Regions from separate parts of the Caldanaerobius fijiensis DSM 17918 genome, predicted to be linked through region 2. Evidence: riboswitches for the same ligand, from Rfam matches in the RefSeq annotation. Region 2 holds a riboswitch; each other region holds the start of a gene.
What was found. Region 2 has a riboswitch for cyclic di-AMP ahead of BUB87_RS09050 (LysM peptidoglycan-binding domain-containing protein). Riboswitches for the same ligand answer to the same signal wherever they lie in the genome.
Positions count from the first base shown of each region.

Region 1: it holds a riboswitch for cyclic di-AMP, as region 2 does, so the genes downstream of both, BUB87_RS13595 (Na-translocating system protein MpsC family protein) here and BUB87_RS09050 (LysM peptidoglycan-binding domain-containing protein) in region 2, are expected to answer to the same signal.
Region 3: it holds a riboswitch for cyclic di-AMP, as region 2 does, so the genes downstream of both, BUB87_RS04305 (C40 family peptidase) here and BUB87_RS09050 (LysM peptidoglycan-binding domain-containing protein) in region 2, are expected to answer to the same signal.

Region 1 covers NZ_FQVH01000063.1:233-4,653, forward strand. Annotated here, with positions in the region: partial or broken gene BUB87_RS13590 (alpha-L-fucosidase) at 1-1,064, shown strand, start outside; cyclic di-AMP (ydaO/yuaA leader) riboswitch at 1,257-1,384, shown strand; gene BUB87_RS13595 (Na-translocating system protein MpsC family protein) at 1,551-1,964, shown strand; gene BUB87_RS13600 (potassium channel family protein) at 2,011-2,400, shown strand; gene BUB87_RS13605 (potassium channel family protein) at 2,400-2,810, shown strand; gene BUB87_RS13610 (potassium channel family protein) at 2,839-3,483, shown strand; gene BUB87_RS13615 (potassium channel family protein) at 3,535-4,218, shown strand; partial or broken gene BUB87_RS14285 (IS110 family transposase) at 4,331-4,421, opposite strand, start outside.
Region 2 covers NZ_FQVH01000021.1:12,920-22,309, reverse strand. Annotated here, with positions in the region: gene BUB87_RS09070 (CAP domain-containing protein) at 115-765, shown strand; gene BUB87_RS09065 (aminopeptidase) at 768-2,204, opposite strand; gene yunB (sporulation protein YunB) at 2,274-2,957, opposite strand; gene BUB87_RS09055 (PBP1A family penicillin-binding protein) at 3,065-5,662, shown strand; gene BUB87_RS09050 (LysM peptidoglycan-binding domain-containing protein) at 5,712-6,533, opposite strand; cyclic di-AMP (ydaO/yuaA leader) riboswitch at 6,537-6,666, opposite strand; gene BUB87_RS09045 (ABC transporter substrate-binding protein) at 7,440-9,368, opposite strand.
Region 3 covers NZ_FQVH01000006.1:59,870-69,259, reverse strand. Annotated here, with positions in the region: gene BUB87_RS04345 (polysaccharide deacetylase family protein) at 145-771, shown strand; gene BUB87_RS04340 (YlmC/YmxH family sporulation protein) at 781-1,038, shown strand; gene dapG (aspartate kinase) at 1,064-2,278, shown strand; gene BUB87_RS04330 (ClpP family protease) at 2,416-3,051, shown strand; gene BUB87_RS04325 (YlzJ-like family protein) at 3,053-3,295, shown strand; tRNA gene BUB87_RS04320 (tRNA-Pro) at 3,376-3,447, shown strand; gene BUB87_RS04315 (4'-phosphopantetheinyl transferase family protein) at 3,449-4,135, opposite strand; gene BUB87_RS14505 (hypothetical protein) at 4,450-4,623, shown strand; gene BUB87_RS04310 (lactate utilization protein) at 4,754-5,350, shown strand; cyclic di-AMP (ydaO/yuaA leader) riboswitch at 5,348-5,481, shown strand; gene BUB87_RS04305 (C40 family peptidase) at 5,484-6,395, shown strand; gene typA (translational GTPase TypA) at 6,543-8,381, shown strand; gene BUB87_RS04295 (hypothetical protein) at 8,539-9,213, shown strand; gene BUB87_RS04290 (hypothetical protein) at 9,284-9,390, shown strand, end outside.

The sequences.
Region 1 (4,421 bases), on a different contig from region 2:
CTCTTTCTAGATGGAATGCCGCCAATATGGGACCCAAGAGGGATATTATAGGAGAGCTGGCGACAGCAGTTCGAGAAAAAGGGCTGGTTTTTGGCCTTTCAAGCCATCGCGCTGAACATTGGTGGTTTTTTGACGGCGGGATGAAATTTGATTCAGATGTAAAAGATCCGCGCTACAAGGATTTTTATGGCCCTGCTATGCCTGCACCCAAAGATTTGGGCAGCGTTGAGGACAGCCCTCCTGATGAGGAATTCTTAGAAGACTGGTTGCTCCGCGCTTGTGAATTGGTCGACAAATACCAGCCGCAGATCGTGTGGTTTGATTGGTGGATACAAAATCTTGCATTTAAGCCATACCTCAGAAAGTTTGCAGCTTACTATTACAATAGAGCAGCAGAATGGAACAAAGAGGTCGCTATAAACTATAAGAATAATGCGTTTGAGGAAGGAACAGCTGTATTTGATATAGAGCGAGGGCAGCTCTCGGATATTCGACCGCGTTTTTGGCAAACAGATACATCGGTGTCAAAGAACTCATGGGGCTATATAAAGAACCATGATTACAAGACTCCTAATGATATCATCTGTGATCTGGTGGATATTGTAAGCAAGAACGGGTCGCTACTTCTCAACATTGGGCCGAAGCCTGATGGTACCATACCGGAGCCAGAACAGGAAATCCTCATGGAAATTGGAGGTTGGCTCAAGGTTAACGGGGAGGCCATCTATGGAACGCGACCGTGGAAAATCTTTGGTGAAGGACCTACAAAGGTCGCTGAAGGTGCTTTTACTGATACGCATCGGAGTGCGTTTACGAGTGAGGATATACGCTTTACTACAAAAGGAGATACTTTATACGCCATTGTCCTTAAATGGCCGGAGAATGGGCGTATAACCATAAAAACACTGGGAACAAATTCACAGTTTGCTCTGCCGCACATCGATAAAGTAGAGCTTATAGGATATGATGTGCCGCTCCAATGGACTCGTGATGAACAGGCATTGATTATTGATGTTACAGGATGCGAGCCTAAAGAATATCCTGCGGCGTTTAGAATTAGATAGTTTTACGTTTTCTTTTTTTAAGATCAATAATTATTCGATCTCGAGAATAATATAATATAACAAAGTGAAAGAGTGAGATTGCAAGAGCTATTGCGTGCAAAACTAATAAATATATAAATTACATCGTTTTCCCACTGTATTACGGCGTTTATCGGCTGTTGCAACAAATTATTTACAGATATATAATAAAGACAATCGAATATGCCGAATTCACTTATGTGAAACGGGGGAACCATCAAAGGGGCGAATTTCGAAAGAAAAGAACATGCTCTTTCTGTTCTAGCCCGACAGCTAACCTCGTAGGCATAGAAAGAGGTAAAGTCACAGTTGACTTCTGTGACTTTTTTATTGAGTGGACCTGATAAAGGGCTTGCAGCTTGTTATCAGGTACGCTCGGTAAAAGGAAATGGAGACAGATCATCCGTGTGGATGTTTTGTAGCCAGCCTTAAATATAAGGCTGGCTATAATTTTGGAGGTGTTATGTTATGTTGAAATTCCGCACTAAAGGCGAGTTTGAGGCGCGGATAAGTGATCTGATGATAAAATTTCAAAAGGAGAAGGTTGGAAGAGGTGCAGAAAGTGCAAGGACGTTTATATGCCACGATATGATTATTGTGCGATTAGAGCGAGCATTGACGCCAATTGAAAAGACACTGCTTCAATCGGAAGAAGGTAAGAAGGTTATAAAAGAATTGCGCGTCAGACTTTCGGAAATAGTAAAGCCTGAGCTGGAGAAACTCATAAGTAGCATATCTGAAGCCAATGTTAAAAGCGTGCATTTTGATATAAGCACAAAGACAGGAGAATATATTTATGTCTTTATAATGGATAGAATCTTAGAGTTTGGAGATGGGGCAAAGGGGCCTTGCAGGGTTCAGTTGCCTGATAACCAGCTGTAAAATCCTAAGGAATTTTCAGCTGGTTTTTTTGTAGGAGGCGAGCCATATGAGAGCTGTAATAATAGGTTGTGGTGAAACAGGTTCCTATCTTGTAAATGAGTACAGTAAAAAAGGTTATAACATATCTGTGGTAGATAAAGACGAAAGGGCGTTTGATAAATTGCCCCATAATTTAAACGGAGTTATAAAGGTTGTTGGTGACGCTACAGATATGGGTGTATTACAGCATAGTTTTTTAGCCAGTGCAGACATTGCTCTGGTGGTTACAGGTGATGATGATGTAAATATAATGATTTCTCAGATTGCCAGGAAATACTTTAATGTAAAAAATGTGGCTGTAATGATATCAAATGCGGAAAAAATACCTATTTTCAAGGATATTGATGTAAAGGTTATCTGCCCGGCAGAAATGATTATAAGTCAATTTAAGGAGTGATGGCGGTGTTTGTGCTGATCATCGGTTCAGGGGTAATGAGCTTAATACTGAGCAGGATGTTTTTTGAAGCCGGATACGGTATATCGGTATTATGTGACGACTCCAAGATCAGGAGGCTTGTACGCGACGGCATATTGGTTATATGTGGTGATATAACCTCAGTAGAGGATATGAAAAGAGCCGGAATATTGAGGGCAGATAAAGTAATAGCAGCATCGGATCGCGATGAAAAAAATCTGGTAATTAGTGAATTGGCGAAAAATGTTTTTGGTAAAACCGATATTTTATGCCTTGTCAATGACCCACAGTATAAAGATGTATTTAAGAATTTGGGTGTTGAACGTGTACTTTGCAAAGATGAATTGATTTCAAAAGAAATTTGGTATCAAGCTATGGAGAAATCCAGTTAAGATAGACGATAAAGGGGAGATTATAGATATGTATATTGTTATAGCTGGTTGTAGCAATGTGGGTTCTACCCTTGCCAGTATTCTTTCTGATATGGGACATGATGTGGCGGTAATTGAAAGAGATCCGAAATTTATTAAGAATTTGGGAACCGGATTTAATGGAATCGTGGTTGAAGGGGTTCCTATTGATGAGGATATACTTTTAAAAGCCGGAATAGAAGATGCAGATGTCTTTGCCGCAGTTACAAGGGATGAAAATGTCAATATTATGGCTGCTCAAATAGCTAAAAATATATTCGGCGTTAATAAGGTTATAGCAAGGGTTTTAACACCGGCTAAAAATGCTTTTTTTAATGAAATAGGTATTGATACGGTTTGCCAAACAGATCTTTGTGTACAGTATATCAGGAAATTTATTTTCGAAAATGGAATTAAGTATATAGCTAAGATTAGCAAATATATTGATGTCGTCGAGTTTAGTGTCAAAAAAATTCCTGATGACAATAGGTTACATGCTTTATTAGCCAACGGTGTGTTTAATTTGAATGCGGTTAAAAGGGGTGATATTTATTTAATACCTGACAGCAATTTTGAAATCAACAAAGAAGATATCCTTATCTGTACTGTTGACAACAGGTATATAGATACGATAAAAACAGTGTTTGGACTATAAGGATCATAATAAAAGGTGTTATTTTTTAAGGGGGTATTTTTGTTGAACATTATGGTAATTGGTGGGGGTAAAGTTGGTTATTACCTGGTAAAAACCCTGGTAAAACAACATCATCAGGTGAGACTCATAGAATTGGATCAGGACAGATGTAATTCCATTGCAAAAGAGTTGGGTATATTTGTGATGAATGCTGATGGGACCAATATTCAGGATCTTGAAGATGCTGGTATAGAAGATAGCGATGTGGTAGTGGCAGTAACAGGGAAGGATGAAGTCAATCTAGCTATTTGCCAGCTAGCTAAGATAAAATTTGGTATACAAAAGGTGATAGCGAGGGTAAACAACCCTAAGAATGAGAGGGTCTTTAAGGAATTAGGTGTTGGTAAGGCCGTAAGTAGTACCTCGTTGATTGCAAATATGATCGAAAATGAGCTTGTGGCTGGGAAATTGAAAACACTTCTTACATTTGATAGTGGAGATATGACCATCGTAGAAGCTGATATTGATGATGATTCTAAATTAGTGGGGAAAAAAATAAGAGATATAAGTTTCCCAGGAGATTGTATTATTGTATCGATTATAAGAGATGGAAGCGTAATTTTCCCTAAAGGAGATAGCCAAATCATGCCTCATGACAGGTTATTGGCATTGACCAGTGTTAAAAATAAAGAACAATTGGAGGAGCTGTTTAAAGACAAGCGGTGTAATGTCAAGTGGTATTTTTTGGAACCTTGAAAAATAAAGGCCTCAAAAACTCTAAAAAAGACAACACTTAATAAACCCACCATATATTGGATAATAATGGAAGGAAACTTAGCTGATATTCAGTTAAATGTATTTGCTAAATCTATCCATTACCTCCCGGTTGGTAGATTTGGCCTTTGCTCAGCAAGGCAAAGACCAGTCTCACAAGCTTACGTGCCGTTAAGACGAGGGCT
Region 2 (9,390 bases):
TATTTAATGGCCGTGCACTGTGTTACCTCTCATACCACATATTTCTTAAAGGATTTGTCGCCTGTGAGTAGAATATTTAAAGTAAATACACATAGAAAGGAAGTGCAGCAAATCATGAAAAGATTAAAGATCATGGCAATTGCGCTGGCTACCGCCGCCTTATTTTCAGCAAGCACGGCTAATGCTGCATCGACTGCAATCAATTATAATACTCCCCTTTACTACAGATACCGATACTATACGTATTACAGCTATTATTATAATAGGTATACGCAAAAAACTTATAGCCCGAACACTTACACTTCAAACACAAATAATACTATTAAGCAACATCTTACGCCAGCAACAGAAAATGCAGTAAGATCTGCAGATAATTATGCCTTGTCGCAGGACGAGCAGAAAATGATAAGCTATATAAACAGTGAAAGGACAAAGAGAGGTTTAAGCGAACTCAATATAAACCCACAGCTATCAAAAATTGCTCATTTAAAGGCAGAAGATATGCTGAACAACAACTATTTTTCACATACATCGCCGACCTATGGCTCTCCCTTTGATATGATGAAAAAGTTCGGGATATCCTATACCATGGCCGGCGAAAACATAGCAAAAAATACAGATGTATACAAAGCCCACGTAGCTTTGATGAATTCAGAAGGTCATCGAGCTAATATACTAAATAGTTCTTACACCGATGTAGGTGTAGGGATTGTCCACGATAACAGGGGCGGAATAATCGTTGTGGAAATGTTTATAAAGAAATAAATTTATTTGCCATTGAGATAAAAGGCTTTATATCCTCTATGGGCCATATAAACATCTATCTTAGACGATACCTCATAGGGGGAATGCATACTCAACAGTGCCACACCACAATCTACGACCTGTATACCGTGGTTGGCCGCAAACATGGCTACAGTTCCCCCTCCTCCTAAATCCACCTTGCCCAATTCACCTATTTGCCATGCTACTTTATTATCATTGAATATTTTTCGAATTCTTCCTACAAACTCTGCATTGGCATCGTTAGAACCACCTTTTCCGCGGACACCGGTATATTTAGTCAATACCAGTCCTCTTCCCATATAAGAACAATTTCTTTTCTCAAAAGCCTCTTCATAGTTGGGATCTACTGCAGCATTTACATCAGCGGACAACATCCTGGAATTGTCCATAGTTCTCCTCAAAAGTAGATCACTGTAATTGGGATAGCAAAGTCCCAACAATTCTGCAATGGTATTCTCAAAAAACATAGAATCCATACCGGTATTGCCAACGCTCCCTATTTCCTCTTTATCGGCAAAAATAGCCATGCACGTGTATTCAGGCTTATCCAGCTCCAGTATAGCTGTCATGGATGTGTAGGCACATACCCTATCGTCCTGCCCATATCCACCTATCATGCTCCTGTCAATGCCTACGTCCCTAGCCTTAAGCGCAGGAACCAGCTCCAATTCTGCACTGGTAAAATCTTCTTCTACTATACCGTATTTTTCGTTTAACAATCTCAAAATATTCAGCTTAACCTTTTCATCAGCTTTTTTGTCGTCAATAGGTATGCTACCAAGCAAAGGATTCAGACTCTCACCAGTGATGGCTTCGCCTAAGGTCTTTTTCATCTGCTCTTGTGCCAGATGGGGCAATATATCTGTTATATGTAATACAGGATCGTTTATATCTTCCCCTATCTTTATATTTACTTTTTCTCCATTGGACCTTACCACAACACCATGCAAAGCCAAAGGAATTGTAACCCACTGGTATTTCTTTATGCCTCCATAATAATGGGTCTTAAGCAATGCCAGGTTGTTGTTCTCATAAAGGGGATTTGGCTTTAAATCGATACGCGGCGCATCGATATGCGAGGCGATCATGTTTATCCCTTTTTCAAGGGGTTGCTCTCCTACTACGATTAAAATTACCGATTTCCCGCGGTTTTCAAAGTAAAGGCGCGTTCCTGGCGAAGGTTTCTGACCTTTTGAAATGTATTCATTTAGTGATACAAATCCCTTTTCCTTAGCACGCCTTATAATCTCTTCAGCAGCTTCCCGCTCAGTTTTGGCATAATTTAAGAAAGCCTTGTAATCTTCACAGTATTGAAACACCCTATCTTTTTCCTCAGGACCAATCTTATTCCACGCGTTATCGACTTTATAAGCCAGTTTTTCTGATAACTCTTCACCTAGAGTTTTTTCGTCTCCCATTTTTAGACCTCCTCAAAAAATAAATTTACAAAGAAAATTATAACATAAAGGTAAGCTTTTGCAAAATCGTCACTTTACAGGAATCTTCAGCTTATCATCAGTAGTATCATAATAGCTGTTAGGAACATCTCCTATTATTATATTCTCTGCGATGGGAATCTCTGTGACCACACTTAGTATTTTGCTAGAAAGAGGTGCAACTATCCGCACTTTCCCATCTACTATCAAAAAAATCCTGTGCCTCGTCTGATTTATACCTGCTTTATCAAACTGTGTCCTGAAATCCACTTCAACAGTTCCTACTGGTAGTATGCTTACAGGCAACCGAGGCCCTAGATTTGCAAAGAGCTGACTGCTGAACAGGCTTCCTAAAGGTACATATACCCTTTGAGATTTAATCTGGTCCAGCTGTTTCTGCACCTCAAGAGATGTCTTGGCCGCTATTTTATTCATTTCTACAATATTGGATTGTACCATGGCGATTTTTCCGTTTTTGTCTGTCCGGACATACACCAGATCATTATAATTGATATTTTGTACAACGTTTTTGTATATGGCACTGTCAATGGATTTAATCGCCAGAACTCGAGCTTGTGCCTCTGAAAGAGCGAGAACTATAGGTTCTATTTTTATGTCAATTATGTACAAACAGACGAATATAATTAATAATACCACAATGAAAATATATCCTTTCCCTTTATAAACCCCAAGGCGCTTATTATGAACCCACGGATATTTACGGCGCAAATTCAACATAACACCTCCTGCTTTCATTATATGATATTAAAATTTATAGTGTTAAAGGATTTTATATGATATAATTGTAATATAAATACATTACTATTAAGGAGGCTTGTAAGATGGCCGAACCGAGATCACCCGTTAAACCTAAACGCAAAAAAAAAGTTAGCATACTAAGAATAACATTGCTGGTAATAATGTTGGCTCTGGCCGTCGCCATAGGTGCTGCGGGTGGAAAAGTATTGGCTATTATCAATTCTACGCCAAAGCTTTCGCCAGACGCGTTGTTAGAACAGAATTTATCCACTTCCATATATGCAAAAGATTCCAATGGCAATTGGCAAAGAGTTGCTTTATTACATGGTGTCAATAATCGTTTATGGGTACCCATTTCAAAAATACCCAAACATCTCCAAAACGCAGTTATAGCGATAGAAGATCAAAGATTCAGAGAGCATCACGGCCTGGATTTTAAACGTATCTTTGGTGCACTGATCGCCGACATAAAATCGAGAAGTTTTTCAGAAGGCGGCAGTACCATAACTCAACAGCTTGTTAAAAATACGATGTTAACAGACGAAAAGTCGTTAAGGCGCAAAATTCAGGAAGCTGTCCTGGCATGGCAGATTGAAAATATGTATTCAAAAGACCAGATACTGGAAGCATATTTAAACACCATCTTTTTAGGTAGCCCCAGCGTCAATGCATACGGCGTTGAAGCTGCATCGCTTGTTTACTTTGGTAAAGATGTAAGTAAACTGGACCTGGCAGAATCAGCTTTGATAGCCGGTATCACCAATAATCCATCGCTTTATTCACCGTATGCCAATCCCAAAGAGGCAAAGAAGCGACAGGAATTGGTACTCTACATGATGTTACAAAACGGTTATATAACCAAAGAGGAATATGAGAAAGCAAAGGCTGAAAAACTCGTCTATAAAAGTGCTGAAGGAATAAGAGATTATCAGCATCAATACTTTATAGACCAGGTGATAGAAGATGTCGCCAGCGAACTTGAAAAAAGGGACAATATCACCCGCAATGAAGCTTTAAAAAAGATATACACAGGCGGATATAAGATATATACTACCATGGATCTCAGAATACAAGATGCCATTGAGCAAAACTTCAAAAACAATAAATTATTTCCTAGAGATGAAATCGTCAAGAACCATGAAGGCGAAAACATATTAGAACCCCAGGGAGCAATGGTAGTATTAGATCCAAAAACCGGAGAAGTAAAGGGAATGGTAGGGGGTAGAGGAAGTCAGGAAGGAAAATTCTTGCTGAACAGAGCTGTAAGTCGCCGCCAACCCGGTTCATCCATAAAGCCCATAACAGTATATACCCCTGCAATAGATAATGGTTATACAGCTGCATCGGTGATAGACGACGCTCCTGTAACCTTTGAGATCAAAGGAAGTGGTCCATGGAGTCCAAAGAATTATGAGTCGGGTTATTACAGAGGCCTAGTAACATTAAGGACAGCATTGCAAAATTCTATTAATGTTCCTGCAGCTAAACTGGTAATGGCCCTGGGCGTTCAAACCTCTTATAAATACGGCATTCGTTTTGGGCTCACTTTAACCCATGCTGATAGCCTCTCACCTGCGGCCTTATCACTGGGTGCCCTTACGCAAGGCGTCACTCCTTTAGAAATGGCTGGGGCATATGGGGCTTTAGCTAACGGAGGAGTCTACGTAAAACCTATAACTTTCACTAAAGTACTGGATCGCAATGATAACGTGGTGATAGACAACAGGCCTGTAAAAAGGGTCGTAGTGACTCCACAGGTAGCCTACATTGTAACCAATATGATGCAATCAGCTGTAAGAGCAGGTACAGGAACCAATGCGCTGCTGCCTAATATGCCCGTGGCAGGCAAAACAGGCACGACCGAAGATTACCGCGACGCATGGTTTGCTGGTTTTACCCCACACTATGTTGGTGTCGTCTGGATGGGGTACGATCAACCAAAAACCATGATAGATAGGTATGGAAAGCGCGTAGTAGGTGGTTCATATCCTGCCATGATGTGGAAAGCAGTTATGCAGCAGGTGCACAGCGGCATGAAATACACCGATTTTAGCAAACCAGACGGTATTGTCAGCGCATATGTATGCAAAGACTCTGGAGATTTGCCAACAGACCTTTGCCGGCAGGATCCTCGAGGAGATAGGGTATACAAGGAAATATTTATACAAGGCACGGTACCTACTACTTACTGTAAAGTACACGTATCTGCAAAGATAGATATATCCACGGGCAAATTGGCAACAAATAACTGTCCACCTGAGTTTGTACAAACCCGCGTATTTATAAACCCACCTGACAGACCGCCTGAACTAAACAAATACACGCAGGATGGCAAATACGTACTGCCCACACAAGTCTGCGATGTACACACCACCAAGCCAGAGTTAACTCCTGGCGGAGGCAATAACGGCAAAACTAATTCGCCACCAAACTCTGGTTCGCAAAATACCCCAAACCAAAATACGTCCAGCGACCAAAACAGCAACAGCAATCCTGATCAGAGCCAAAACAACACTACGCCAAATACCCCGAGCAATCAAAATGGCAACACAGCTCCCGACCAGAGCACAAATAGCAGCAATCAGACTCCCCAAAACAGCAATAATACAACAAATCAAAAAATAACTGATAAGATTAAAGATACAATCAATAACATAATAAATGGCACCAAAAAGCAGTAAAAGAGCATGTAACATGCTCTTTTACTGCTTTATATATTTATTTTTTCTATTACTTAAGATACGTAAACACCATCCTGCCAATCCTCGCAGCTATGGGTTGTGACCACAGCCAGCTGTTCGTTGCGCTATCATCAAAATAGAATAGCGCGCCATGAGTTGGATCACTGCCGTGCAACGCGTCATATGCCGCTTTTTTTGCTTCCTCTGATGCAGGTTTGTTTATCCAGCCATTTTCTACAGGCGTAAATTGATAATATCCATCGGTTTTCTCGTAAATGACATCACTTATAGTATTGGGAAAACGATAATCCTTCACCCTGTTAATTACCACAGCTCCTACGCCAACTTTGGCTTCATACGGCTCCCCGTCAGCCTCTGCCGTTATCAGCCTCGCCAATAGATCCAAATCGCTCAGCGAATACGTAATAACGCCTCTATAAACAGAACCCCTGGATGGTTCCTGATAAACACTATTCCCATTGTCGGAAACATAACTTGATCCTGTCGTTGGTGTAGAGCCCGGTATATTAAGCACCTGTCCGGGATATATGTAGTCATCCCATTTGTTATTGGCTTTTCGCAAGGAATAAAGTGATATGCCGTACTTTTTAGCTATAAGGTATAAGCTATCGCCGGCTTTTACCGTATATGTGTCCGATGGTACATATAAAACCTGTCCAGGGTAAATATACGTATCTTTAAGATTATTATATTTCATAATAGTGCTGGCTGTGGTGTTAAAAAGATTTCCTATCTTGTAAAGAGAATCACCTGCTACTACTTTATAAGTGCCGGCATATGCGGTTTGCACTAAAGTAAGAGATAAAGAAACTGTCGCCAAGAAAACCCTGGCTTTTTTTGATTTTAACATAAATTCTTCCTCCTCCTTCGCCTCCGAGGTTAGTTGCCGGGTTCGGGTCGAGGACACACCCTACTCGTCACACGAGATTCACCCCTGAAAAAAATCCCCCGTACTCCTTTCGGAGATTCGGCTTTATGATTTGTTAATAATTTTGTAACATGTTTAATATTATATTAACAAATACTCGCAAATAAATCTATATTAATTTGATGGCAATACAGGTATATTGAACCTATGTTAGCTTTATTATGTAACTTCTTCATCCCCCTGAAGGGAATAGGCTTCTTCCCAGCCTGGCTCTTCAGGAACATTGGATTTCCTGCTAGCAAGCTCTCCTGCTCCTGATTATCACACCTGCCAGATATAGAAAACTTAGCCCTACTGCAAGGCTGGTTAGATTATATTAATAAAGATAAAGGTGCGTTAAGGGCAAGCGAAGCTCGTTTACTTTATCCTTGACGCACCAAATAAAGCAACTATAATTTATTAAGCTATAAGCCTTATAGATAGTATCGTTACCGAAACTGTATAGGCCTTTAGCCAAATTTCATGGCGTACTTATATCAAATGGTTTTATTATAGTAAACTTTATGCCTAGTTGTGACATTTACCCAAGCATTAAACAATTGACCCGGCGACAAAAGCATGGAGATCATCGAAGCTGTGTTGAGCATGCCCAGATTATTGTATATTGACACGTAGTTGTTCTCAGCATATAGCAACACATTGGCATAATCAGTAAGAGGACTATTTACGATTGGCTGAGCTATACTCCCTATGTTAACCGTAAAGCCATCTACCTCAGAAAAGCCATTTTCTTATAATAAGCCTATCCAGATCTGTCATTGCTAATTCATATCCTCTTTTTTTGCAGCTGTCAGAATATATCTTCACCTTTTATTTTGAGACTGCAAATCAGTTAGGCATAAAATCACCATCTACAACCATTTGAATACCCGCAAATCCCAAATTAGTTTCAGCTATTCTCTCTGCATCTTCTGGATCTGTCGGCAAAGGCATATTTCTATTATATTTTTTAATTAAATCTTGCATTGGCCAACCACCCCTCATTTTTGTAGTCTTCATATTAAACCACGTGCCTGTAACATTTTGGAACCAATCTAATCCAAAAGCATTTTCATTGGCAATCCATACTAGGTCGCTGGCGGCTTTTTTCATTTCTTCATCATTCATATATAACATCTTCTTTAGGACTTTATCTATATCAACAAGTTTTCCATCAGAGCCAGGAAGTATCATATTGAGCTGTCCTTTATTAGGCCCTTTTTCCACAACTGGAAAATTACCTGCATTTTTTGCAAAACCCCAGTAAAAGTTAGATAAGGCCCAATATGGTACTGTTATAGGTCCCCAGTTGGCATCAATCCAGTCTGTCGACATATCGTACAAGTGTTTACTTTGTGCATTGTCCCAATAGACCGTCCCATCTACATATAGTGCTTTGGTCGGCATACCGAATTTAGTAAGCTGCTCCGCACATATTTCAGCTGCTGGTCCTAATGCATAATAACCCGCGGTACCTATTATGAAATTATAAACTTTACCGTTTTTATCTCTCCAAATACCATCACTGCCTTTTGTCCATCCAATTTCTTTCAAAAGTTGTGCTGCTTTTTCGGGATCATATTTATATTTTGTCATTTTTTCTTGGACTTCAGGTAGTACCCAGTCTTTAATCATGCTCAAAGGCATGGCCATTATTGAATATCCTATTGTTTCTTTACCGTAATAGTTTCCTACTTCACGAATCTTAGTCTTATCGAAAGCATAAATTAGGGCTCGCCTAAATCTCACATCATCAAAAGGAGGCTTTTTGATATTAAATACAAATCCAAAATCACCACTCGAATCAAACATTTGATAGTGTATTAAATCCTTATTTGACGATAATAAATTTTCTATTATATCTTTTGGTGGCGTTCCATCGCCTCTATCGTATTTTCCTGTCTTATACATTGCATATTGCTGCGCTTGATCCGGCATCTGAACTAAATCTACCTCTTCGAACTTTACATTTTTTGCATTCCAATAATCTGGTCTCTTCTTGAGTATCATATGAGATGGCGTTACATTAACTACTTTAAATGCGCCCGTACCAATAGGATATTTGGGACTACATTTGGTAAATTCCTGCCAGTTCTTTGACAATTCATCACTCAAGTGTTGATCAATATAAAGACCAAAAGCTCCTCTCTTATCAATATCCTGAGCAGGTTTTGCGCTCTTTAAGAGTTCAGCAGCTTTATCTACATATTTACCATATATGTGATATGGTATTGTGGCTTGCCAATCCATTGCTATTAGTAATTGTTTTACCCTTGGATTGGGCTGAGGGTCGTTCCAGGTAAAAATCACTGTATAGTCATCGGGAATCTCTACACTTTTCAAAAATTTACATATAAAAGCACCGTTATTTAAAATGTAATAAGCCCAAACATCTTTGCTGGTAAACGGTTTTCCATCGTTCCACGTTACTCCTTTTCTCAATTTTATGATAGTTTTATTTCCCTCATCCTTGGGCATATCTATTGCCAACCTTGGATAAATCTTATCGGTAGATCTTACCCATTGGTATAATCCTTCCATAGTAAACGTCCATGCTGTACCTATTCCACCAGCACCGTATGGATTTCCTTGAAATAAAGGTGGTTTTGGCCAACCAGCTTGCTGTTCTCTCCATATTTTCCCTTTGTTATATTTAACATCACTAGTGTTTGCAGTTATTTGAGTTACCTTTGTCATTCTATTATTACAGCCCGCAATTAATATTCCTATTAAAAATAGTACAGTCAACAAAAAAGCTGATAATTTTCTTTGATCCAACTTGACTCCTCCCCTCTTATAC
Region 3 (9,390 bases), on a different contig from region 2:
CTATACTGGTTATAAAATTTTACAAACAAAAATACAATAGAGTGTAAGGTGAAAGGAGGGGATTACATGAAAATCTATTATATAAAACCTAAAAAAACTTATGTTTTTATTGCAGTCGCAATTGTAGTTCTTATAATTGTTCTCATGGTTTTGCTTTTTAATAGTAAAGCGGTTAATACGATGAACCAGGATCCGATTTATAAAGGAAGTGATAAGACCAAAACAGTGGCGTTTGCCTGTAACGTCGCATGGGGTGATGAGTATTTAACACAGATGCTGGACTACTTCGACAGCCAAAAAATAAAAATAACATTTTTTTTTGAAGGAAATTGGGCAGAAAAAAACAAGAACATTGTAAAAGAGATTTATCAAAAAGGCCACGAAATTGGTAGTCACGGTTATACTCATGTAAAGTACAGCACGCTGTCCACAGAACAGATAAAAAAAGACATCTTAAAAAACGATGAATTGCTTAAATCGATAACAGGACAAGTACCTTTACTATTTGCTCCACCTTATGGTGATTTTAACGATACAACCGTTAAGGTTGCAGAGGAACTGGGACATAAGGTTATCATGTGGAGCGTTGATACTATAGATTGGAGGGGTGATGGTACTCCTGCTGTTGTTAACCGTGTGCTCAAGAAATACCATAACGGTGCAATAATTCTGATGCACCCTACCAAGGATACTGTGGAGGCCTTACCTACCATTGTAAACGAATTAAAACGCAATGGGTTTAAAATAGGCAGGGTTTCTGATGTTTTGTGAGGTGATATGGTGAGACTTAGCCGATTTGGAGGGAAAGAGATTATAAATTTAAGCGATGGGACTAAGCTTGGGCTGCTGGAAGATGCTGATTTGTTGATCGATGAGAACACGGGGAAAATAGAAGCATTCTTGATTAATAGCGGTAGGAGACTTTCTTTCAGGTCTTCTGAAAGATCTGTCCTTAAAATTCCATGGGAAAACATTAAAAAGATCGGTTCAGACATTATTGTAGTTGAATTTAATAAGAATAGTAGATATAATAGTTAGTAAATAAAGGTGTAGGAGGATTTTGATGAAGATTTTGGTGCAAAAATTTGGTGGTACGTCTGTAGCAACTCCTGAGCGAAGAGAGATGGTCATGCAAAAAATTTTTAAAGCCAGAGAAAAGGGTTATAAGTGCGTAGTGGTGGTATCGGCCATGGGCAGAAAAGGAGATACGTATGCTACAGATACCCTTATAAATCTTGTTAAAGCTCAGGGCCCATATGTCTCATTAAGAGAATTAGATCTGTTGATGTCATGTGGAGAAATAATATCATCTGTAGTTATGGCGAGCAGTCTTCTCAATAAAGGGGTCAAGGCTGTAGCACTTACAGGTGCTCAGGCGGGCATTATAACAAATGAGAACTTTGGCAATGCAGAGGTATTGAGGGTAGAGCCCTATAGAATCCTTGAGTATTTAGAAGAAGATTATGTGCCGGTAGTGGCTGGTTTTCAGGGCGTAACGGAAAAGGGCGATATAACTACACTGAGCAGAGGCGGTAGCGATTTTACTGCCAGTATCCTGGGAGAAGCTCTGGGAGCAGAAGCGATTGAGATATATACCGATGTAGATGGAATTATGACCGCTGATCCTAGGATTGTCCAGGACGCCAGAATAATTGATAAGATAAATTATAGTGAAGTTTTCCAGATGGCCGAGCAGGGCGCAAAGGTTATACATCCAAGGGCTGTTGAAGTAGCTATGAGGGCTAATATTCCGCTGATTATAAAAAATACCATGAGTGATCACCCTGGTACGATAATAGGAAATTACAATGAACTCTATGCTTCGGCTGATAGCGATAGGTTGATAACGGCTATAGCGCATATAACAGATAGGGTACAATTTAGAATTGAGCTTGGAACAGAAAATACCAAACTGGAAAATGAGATTTTTGATCAATTATCCAGAAATCATATAAGTATCGATTTAATAAATGTGTTTCCAGAAAAATTGATATTTACAGTAGATGAAAATAAGAGCCAGCAGGTCGAGCAGTTATTAAATAAACGTTCTTTAAAATACGATGTATATCATAATTGTGGAATTGTATCTGTAATTGGACAGAGAATGAGAGGTGTGCCGGGCGTTATGGCTAGAGTTGTAAAAGCTTTAACGAAGGAAAATATAAAAATTTTACAGACAGCAGACTCTCATTCCACTATATCCTGCCTGATAAATGGTGATGATATAAAGAAAGCTGTAATAGCCCTTCATAATGAATTTAATCTTTCAGAGCGATAAAATAAAATACGTATTTTATCGCTTTTTTTGTGCAAAATAAATTTGAGGTGAGAATATTGGAAAGACGTGAAAGAGATGTTGTAGAACCTCCTGCTTCAACAGAAGCTCCCAATCCACAACTGCAAAATATACAAAACATGGGAACAACAGAGATACCTAATGCTTTGGGAGATATTCACTGTCTCACCATAATAGGTCAAATAGAAGGGCATCTGGTGCTTCCTCCTCAAAATAAGACTACAAAATACGAACATATAATACCGCAGCTTATAGCTATTGAACAAGATCCAAAAATAAATGGTCTTTTAATAATATTAAATACAGTAGGCGGTGATGTAGAAGCAGGTCTTGCCATAGCGGAGATGATAGCGAGCATGTCAAAACCCACTGTATCTGTAGTATTAGGAGGAGGACATAGCATAGGAGTTCCACTGGCCGTATCTTCAAATTATTCATTTATTGCACCAAGCGCTACTATGACAGTACATCCCATCAGGATGAATGGGCTTATTATTGGAGTCCCACAGACGTTTGAATACTTTAATAAAATGCAGGATCGAATTGTAGAGTTTGTGGCGAGAAATTCTAAAATAACGAGGGAGAAATTTCTTGACCTAATGATGAGGACGGGTGAATTGGCTACAGATGTTGGTACTATATTAATAGGGAAAGAAGCTGTAGATGTTGGCCTTATAGATGAAGTAGGAGGTGTGAATCAGGCCATAATGAAATTGAAACAACTTATTAATACAAAACGCGAAAGAAGGGCGTAAAATGTATTATACGATTGTGCCGTTTGAAGTTTTATACCAGGGAATTGACAAAATTACTAATGATGACAAATTTGAGCTTAAGTATGAAGATAAAATTTTTACGTTAAAAAAGAATTCAAATGATGAAGTAGAGATTGTAAGTATTTTTTCTACAAATCCTTACGATTATCTGAATCCCGATTTTATGCCAGGAAAAAAAATAAAAATACAATTATTAAAAGGACTTTCCGGTGAATTATTCTAAATGGCAATTGACAACTTTAATTTTTTGGTGTATACTTTGTTTGTGTTGAAGATTGTATACGTTAATAAGATAATGCCATGCGGGGTGTAGCGCAGGGGGAGCGCACCTGGTTCGGGACCAGGGGGTCGGAGGTTCAAATCCTCTCACCCCGATTTATTTATTGATTTCTTCAAATAATTGATCAAAACTTTTATGTATTATATTATCAGGAAACAGGTTATTTTTAGCGCATACCGCTAGTTTATAATTCACATCGATATCATATTTCCTAAAATAATAATCAGTAAATTGGGTTTGGCTTTCTATCGTGATTTTGCCATTGATGATTTGTATGGAAAAAGAGTTCAACGGTATAGCCATACCTTTGCCTGCGGCTTTTATATAACTCTCTTTTAATGTCCAGAGCTCATAAAAATATTCTAATCTTTCGGAGTCGCTTTTAGAAAAAAGGTCGTTATATTCTGTGTGCGAGAAAAATTTTCTGGCTATGTCAAAATTAATGGGCCTTATGAACTCTACGTCAATACCTATGGGCATATTGTCAACTGCGCATACCACCCATTTTCTGGAATGAGATATATTAAAATGAAATTCACTGAAGCCAGGTAAATACGGTTTTCCATATTCATTGGTCTTAAAATCTATATTGCTATTTTTTATTTTAAATTTTTTGTGCACTATGGACCTTATCAATATGTCCGCAGTAATTATCTGCAAAGCATTTTGCGGTCTTTTATGCTGTTTGACTCGTTTTTGCTTTTCAACGGAGATATATTTAAGTAACTCATCAAACTGCTGTTGCTCAATTTTATCAGGTATCGTCACAGCGTAAATTTCCATGATTACTATTTATTCACCTCTTATTACCATGATTCTGTTGCATAAGTATAAAGCTGTCGTATAATAATTATACAACATAAACAACAATACTCATATAATTTTGTACTTCATTATGATTTTTCACAGAAAGGATGTAAAAATGGAAAAAAATATCTTGAAGATATTTTTTTTAATGATATAATAGAGCTTAATGATAAAATAGGAAAATGATATTATAGTTTATTCATATAGATATATTATTATAAATATAGAAAAAATGGATAAAATAGTATAAAAGAAAAGAAAGTAGCGCTTTAAATAGCGAGGTGAAGTTTATGAGGTGTCCACACTGCAAAAGTACAAACATAGGTAAGATAGGTAAAAAGATGTACTTTTGCAGAGATTGTACATGTGAGTTTAAGGTGGAAAAATGGGGTGCCCTTGTATACGAGTACGACGTGGACGGCAGCGTAAGTAAAAAATACAAGGTGTGTGTAAATTGGTTGTGAGCTTATATGCTCACTATTTTTTTATACTTTATTAATAAATTTGAAATGAATTTTTAATAATAATGAAGGATTTTTTGTTTATATGTCGAATAGTTAAATGTAAAAGTTAAGATGAAGAGGGGGGATATAATTGAACGAATATAGGCTTTGGTATTATGAAGACATGGCAAATAAAGTTATAAGAGCTTTGGAGAAGAATAACATAAAAGGTTATTATGTAAAAGATATAGCATCTGCTCGCAGACTAGTTCTGGATCTAATACCAGAGGGGAGCAGCATAGGTTTAGGCGGTTCGATGACCTTAAATGAACTGGACTTAATTAAAGAATTCAGATCGAGTAAATATGTCCTTTACGATAGATATAAAGAAGGGGCTTCGCCGGAGGAAATTGAAGATGCTAAACGGAATGCGCTTTTGGCAGATGTGTTCGTCACGGGTACTAACGCTGTAACTTTAGATGGGCATCTTATCAATATAGATGGTAATGGTAACAGGGTAGCAGCTATGATATATGGTCCCAAAAAGGTTATTGTGGTGACAGGCATCAATAAAGTTGTAAGTGATATAGACGCGGGAATAAAGCGTTGTAAAGAAGTGGCTGCAGTAATGAATGCCAGAAGGTTTAATACGACGCCTGAAAATATAAGTAATTGCACTGTGATCATTGGCAAACAGCCAATTGATAGAATGCATGTGGTAATAATAGGTGAAGTTTTAGGATTTTGAAAATAATAGCCGAATCCGTAAAAGGTACGGGGGAACCTATATGAAGGGGTGAATCCATAACAAAATTATGGTAGGGCAGCTTCCTTTCCCGAACCCGTCAGCTAACCCCGGAGGCTAAAGGAAGGAGAAAAGAATGAATAAAAGATATCAGAGATTTTTTTATGGAGTTTTAGTATTTGGTTTAACTATTTTTGCGCCTTTAAAGTATGTGTATGCAGATAATTATGCGATTATCACAGGAAATAATGTAAACGTTCGAAGTGGAGCGGGACTTAACAGTAAAATTATTGCATCTCTAAATAAGAATGATCGAGTAATTTATTTGGGTTATTCAAATGGATGGTACCGTATAAGATTAACAAATGGGAAAGAAGGCTGGATATATGGAAAATACGCAAAAATACAAAATCCAGTGGAAAGTGTGTCTAGAGGTGTTATCGAAAGAAAAGCTTTTATAAAGGCTAGTAATGTCAATATGAGAAGCGATAGCAGCATAAAATCAAAAGTGATTGCTACGCTAGAAAAAGGACAACCTGTTATAGTCAAAGGGCAAAGGGATGGTTGGTTTAATGTTGTACTAAGTGACGGAAGAGCTGGGTGGGTTTATGGTACTTATGTATCAATAAGCATTGAAACTGCATCAAGAGGTTCGGTGGAAAGGGTAAATGGAGTCAATGGCCAGAAAATTGTAGAATATGCTAAGAATTTTTTGGGTACACGCTATGTATATGGTGGTTCGTCGCCATCTGGTTTTGATTGTTCGGGATTTACCTCATATGTTTATAGACATTTTGGCATTTCGCTGCCGAGGACAGCTGATGAGCAAGGGAGCCATGGTATATATGTATCGAGAAACGATTTAATTCCAGGTGATTTAGTCTTTTTTGCTACAAACGGGAGCAGAGGTATAAATCATGCGGGTATTTACATAGGTGATAATCATTTTATACATAGCTCATCGGCCCGAAAGGGTGTCATCATAAGTGAACTTTCAGGTTATTATAATGAGACATATGTCACTGCCAGGCGTTATCTAAAAGATTAATCACCTTGAAAAACCTAACGCGGTGATAGCGTTAGGTAAGTATCAATTTTGCAGTTTACGCTAAAATATGATATAATTTAAATTTAGATGTGTATTAAAATGGGTACGTTAGTATCCTTTTTTTATTTCAGAAAGGGGTTAAATTTGATGCAGGAAATCACAAGAGATGACATAAGAAATATCGCTATAATAGCACATGTTGACCATGGGAAAACCACCCTCGTAGATGGTATGTTGAAGCAAAGTGGCATATTTAGAGCCAACCAACAGGTGGAAGAAAGGATATTGGATTCCAATGAGCTGGAAAGAGAGAGAGGCATAACAATACTTGCAAAGAATACGGCTGTTACCTATAACGGTGTGACTATAAATATAGTAGATACACCAGGTCATGCTGATTTTGGTGGTGAGGTTGAGCGCGTGTTAAAAATGGTGGACGGTGTGCTGTTACTTGTTGACGCTTTTGAAGGGCCTATGCCACAGACCAGATTTGTATTGAAAAAGGCTCTTGCCTTAAATCTTAAACCTATCGTTGTCATAAATAAGATAGATAGACCTGATGCGAGGGTGAATGAAGTTGTTGATGAGATTCTCGAGCTTTTTATTGAGCTGGGGGCAGATGATGACCAGATTGATTTTCCAGTTATATATGCGTCTGCCAGAGAAGGGATCGCAAAAAATTCTATTGATGACGATTCATCAGATTTAAGACCTCTTTTTGATGCGATACTTAAATATATTCCAGCTCCCAGAGGCGAGATTGATGCGCCGCTGCAAGTGCTTGTAACTACACTGGAACACGATAACTATATTGGTAGAATATGTATAGGACGTGTTGAGAGAGGAACGATAAAAACCGGTCAAAATATCGTCGTGTGTAAAAGAGATGGTGGTACAGTTAATGCAAAAATTGCTGAGTTATATATGTATAGTGGCTTGAAGAGGATAGCGGTGGAAAAAGCTTGTGTAGGGGATATTGTAGCTATATCGGGCTTGGAAGATGTAAATATAGGTGAAACGCTGTGTGACATAGATCACCCTGAAGCTGTTCCCTTTGTAGACATAGATGAACCTACGGTTACTATGACATTTAGTACCAATAATAGTCCTTTTGCTGGTAGAGAAGGCGAGTACGTCACGTCGAGGCATCTTAGAGATAGGCTGTTTAGAGAAATGAAAACAAATGTAAGTATGAGGGTTGAGGAAACAGACACGCCCGATAGTTTCAAGGTTTCTGGTAGGGGTGAGTTGCATCTTTCTATACTTATTGAAACTATGAGGCGTGAAGGCTATGAATTTCAGGTATCGAAGCCCACTGTCATTATGAAGAGAATAAACGGTGTATTGTGTGAGCCAATGGAACAGCTTACTGTGGAAATTCCTGAAGAATTTATGGGAGTAGTCATGGAAAAGTTAGGGCCGAGAAAAGCAGAAATGATGAATATGTTTACGATGCCGGATGGTAGAATCAAATTGGAGTTTAAGATACCTTCAAGAGGACTTATAGGTTATAGGCCGCAGTTTATGACAGATACCAAAGGCAATGGAATAATGAATCACATATTCATCGGCTATGAGCCATATAAAGGGGAAATACCTGAGCGAAATACAGGTTCGATTGTGGCCTTTGAAACAGGAGAAGCTACTACTTATGGCCTTTACAATGCTCAGGAAAGGGGTACGCTATTTATCACACCAGGGACTCAGGTTTACGAAGGTATGGTGGTTGGTGAGTGTTCAAGGGAACAGGACGTTGACATTAATGTGTGCAAAAAAAAGCACTTGACAAACCTTCGTTCTTCTACTGCTGATGAAACATTGAGACTTGTACCTCCGAAGATCATGTCACTAGAAGATGCTTTGGATTTCATTAAGTCCGATGAATTGGTAGAGGTAACGCCAAAAAGCATAAGAATAAGAAAAAAGATACTGGACAGCCAAATGAGATATAAAGAGGCTGGTAAACAGATAAAAAATAGTTTGTGAAAAAAGGAATTTAAGTGTTCGTGAAGAAATATATTATTGGTGATTATAAATGAGATTAAAAAGAGCCGCAATACAAAACAAGCGAGCACGATCAAAAGTACTAAACTATTTTTTGCTTTGGACCATACCTTTTTTTGTGCTTCTAACAGGTTATTTTTTGGCAATGTATGTTGTCGTACCACTGTTAAATTCCAGACAGGATATTTCTAGAGCATCATTTCAATATACCTATGACATACCCGCAATAACATTTTATAGTATAGAATTCAATGGGGATGAATTGGCAACGGCTAGATTTAACAATATATACCAGAAAGAACACGATGGGAAATATTGCGCTGGAATTTTTTTAAAAGAGTCCAGCGCAAGAGATGTCTTAAAAAAGATAAATCAAAAAGGCATCAATGGTAAAATTTATGCGTTGAAATATGATAAATTTTCGTTAAGCTATAATGGTAATAATTACTCTGAGATAAAAACAATTCAAAAATATATTGAAGATTTTCAAAGTTTGCTTCGCGCACAATCGGATTTATTGTATCAATATGCTGTAAATAAGATCGATGATGATGCGTTTGCGTATGAGTTAAGCGGTATGCGAGAGCGATTTAAATCCATGAGAGATAGTATATCTTCACATCATACTGAAGATGCGTCATTTAATAAAATAAGGAATTCGATAGTAATAATATCAAATGTGAATATATCGGCGATAGATGGATCTACCATTTCATTAAAGTTGAAAGACGGTAATGCATATAAGATCGTTGAGGATGCTTATATACAAAGTGTTGACTTGTATAAAGGTTTGCTTGAGAATATATCAAAGTGAGGGTTGAGAATTGACGCTTCAAAAAGTAAAAGAGATATTAAATGCAGTGGTTTTGTCGGGGGACAATTTATTGAACCAAGAGGTTAAAAAGGCGTTCGGCGCGGACCTCATGAGCGATTTGCTTTCTACATCATGTGAAGGAGCTTTATTGCTCACAGGCCTGGTGAACGTACAGGT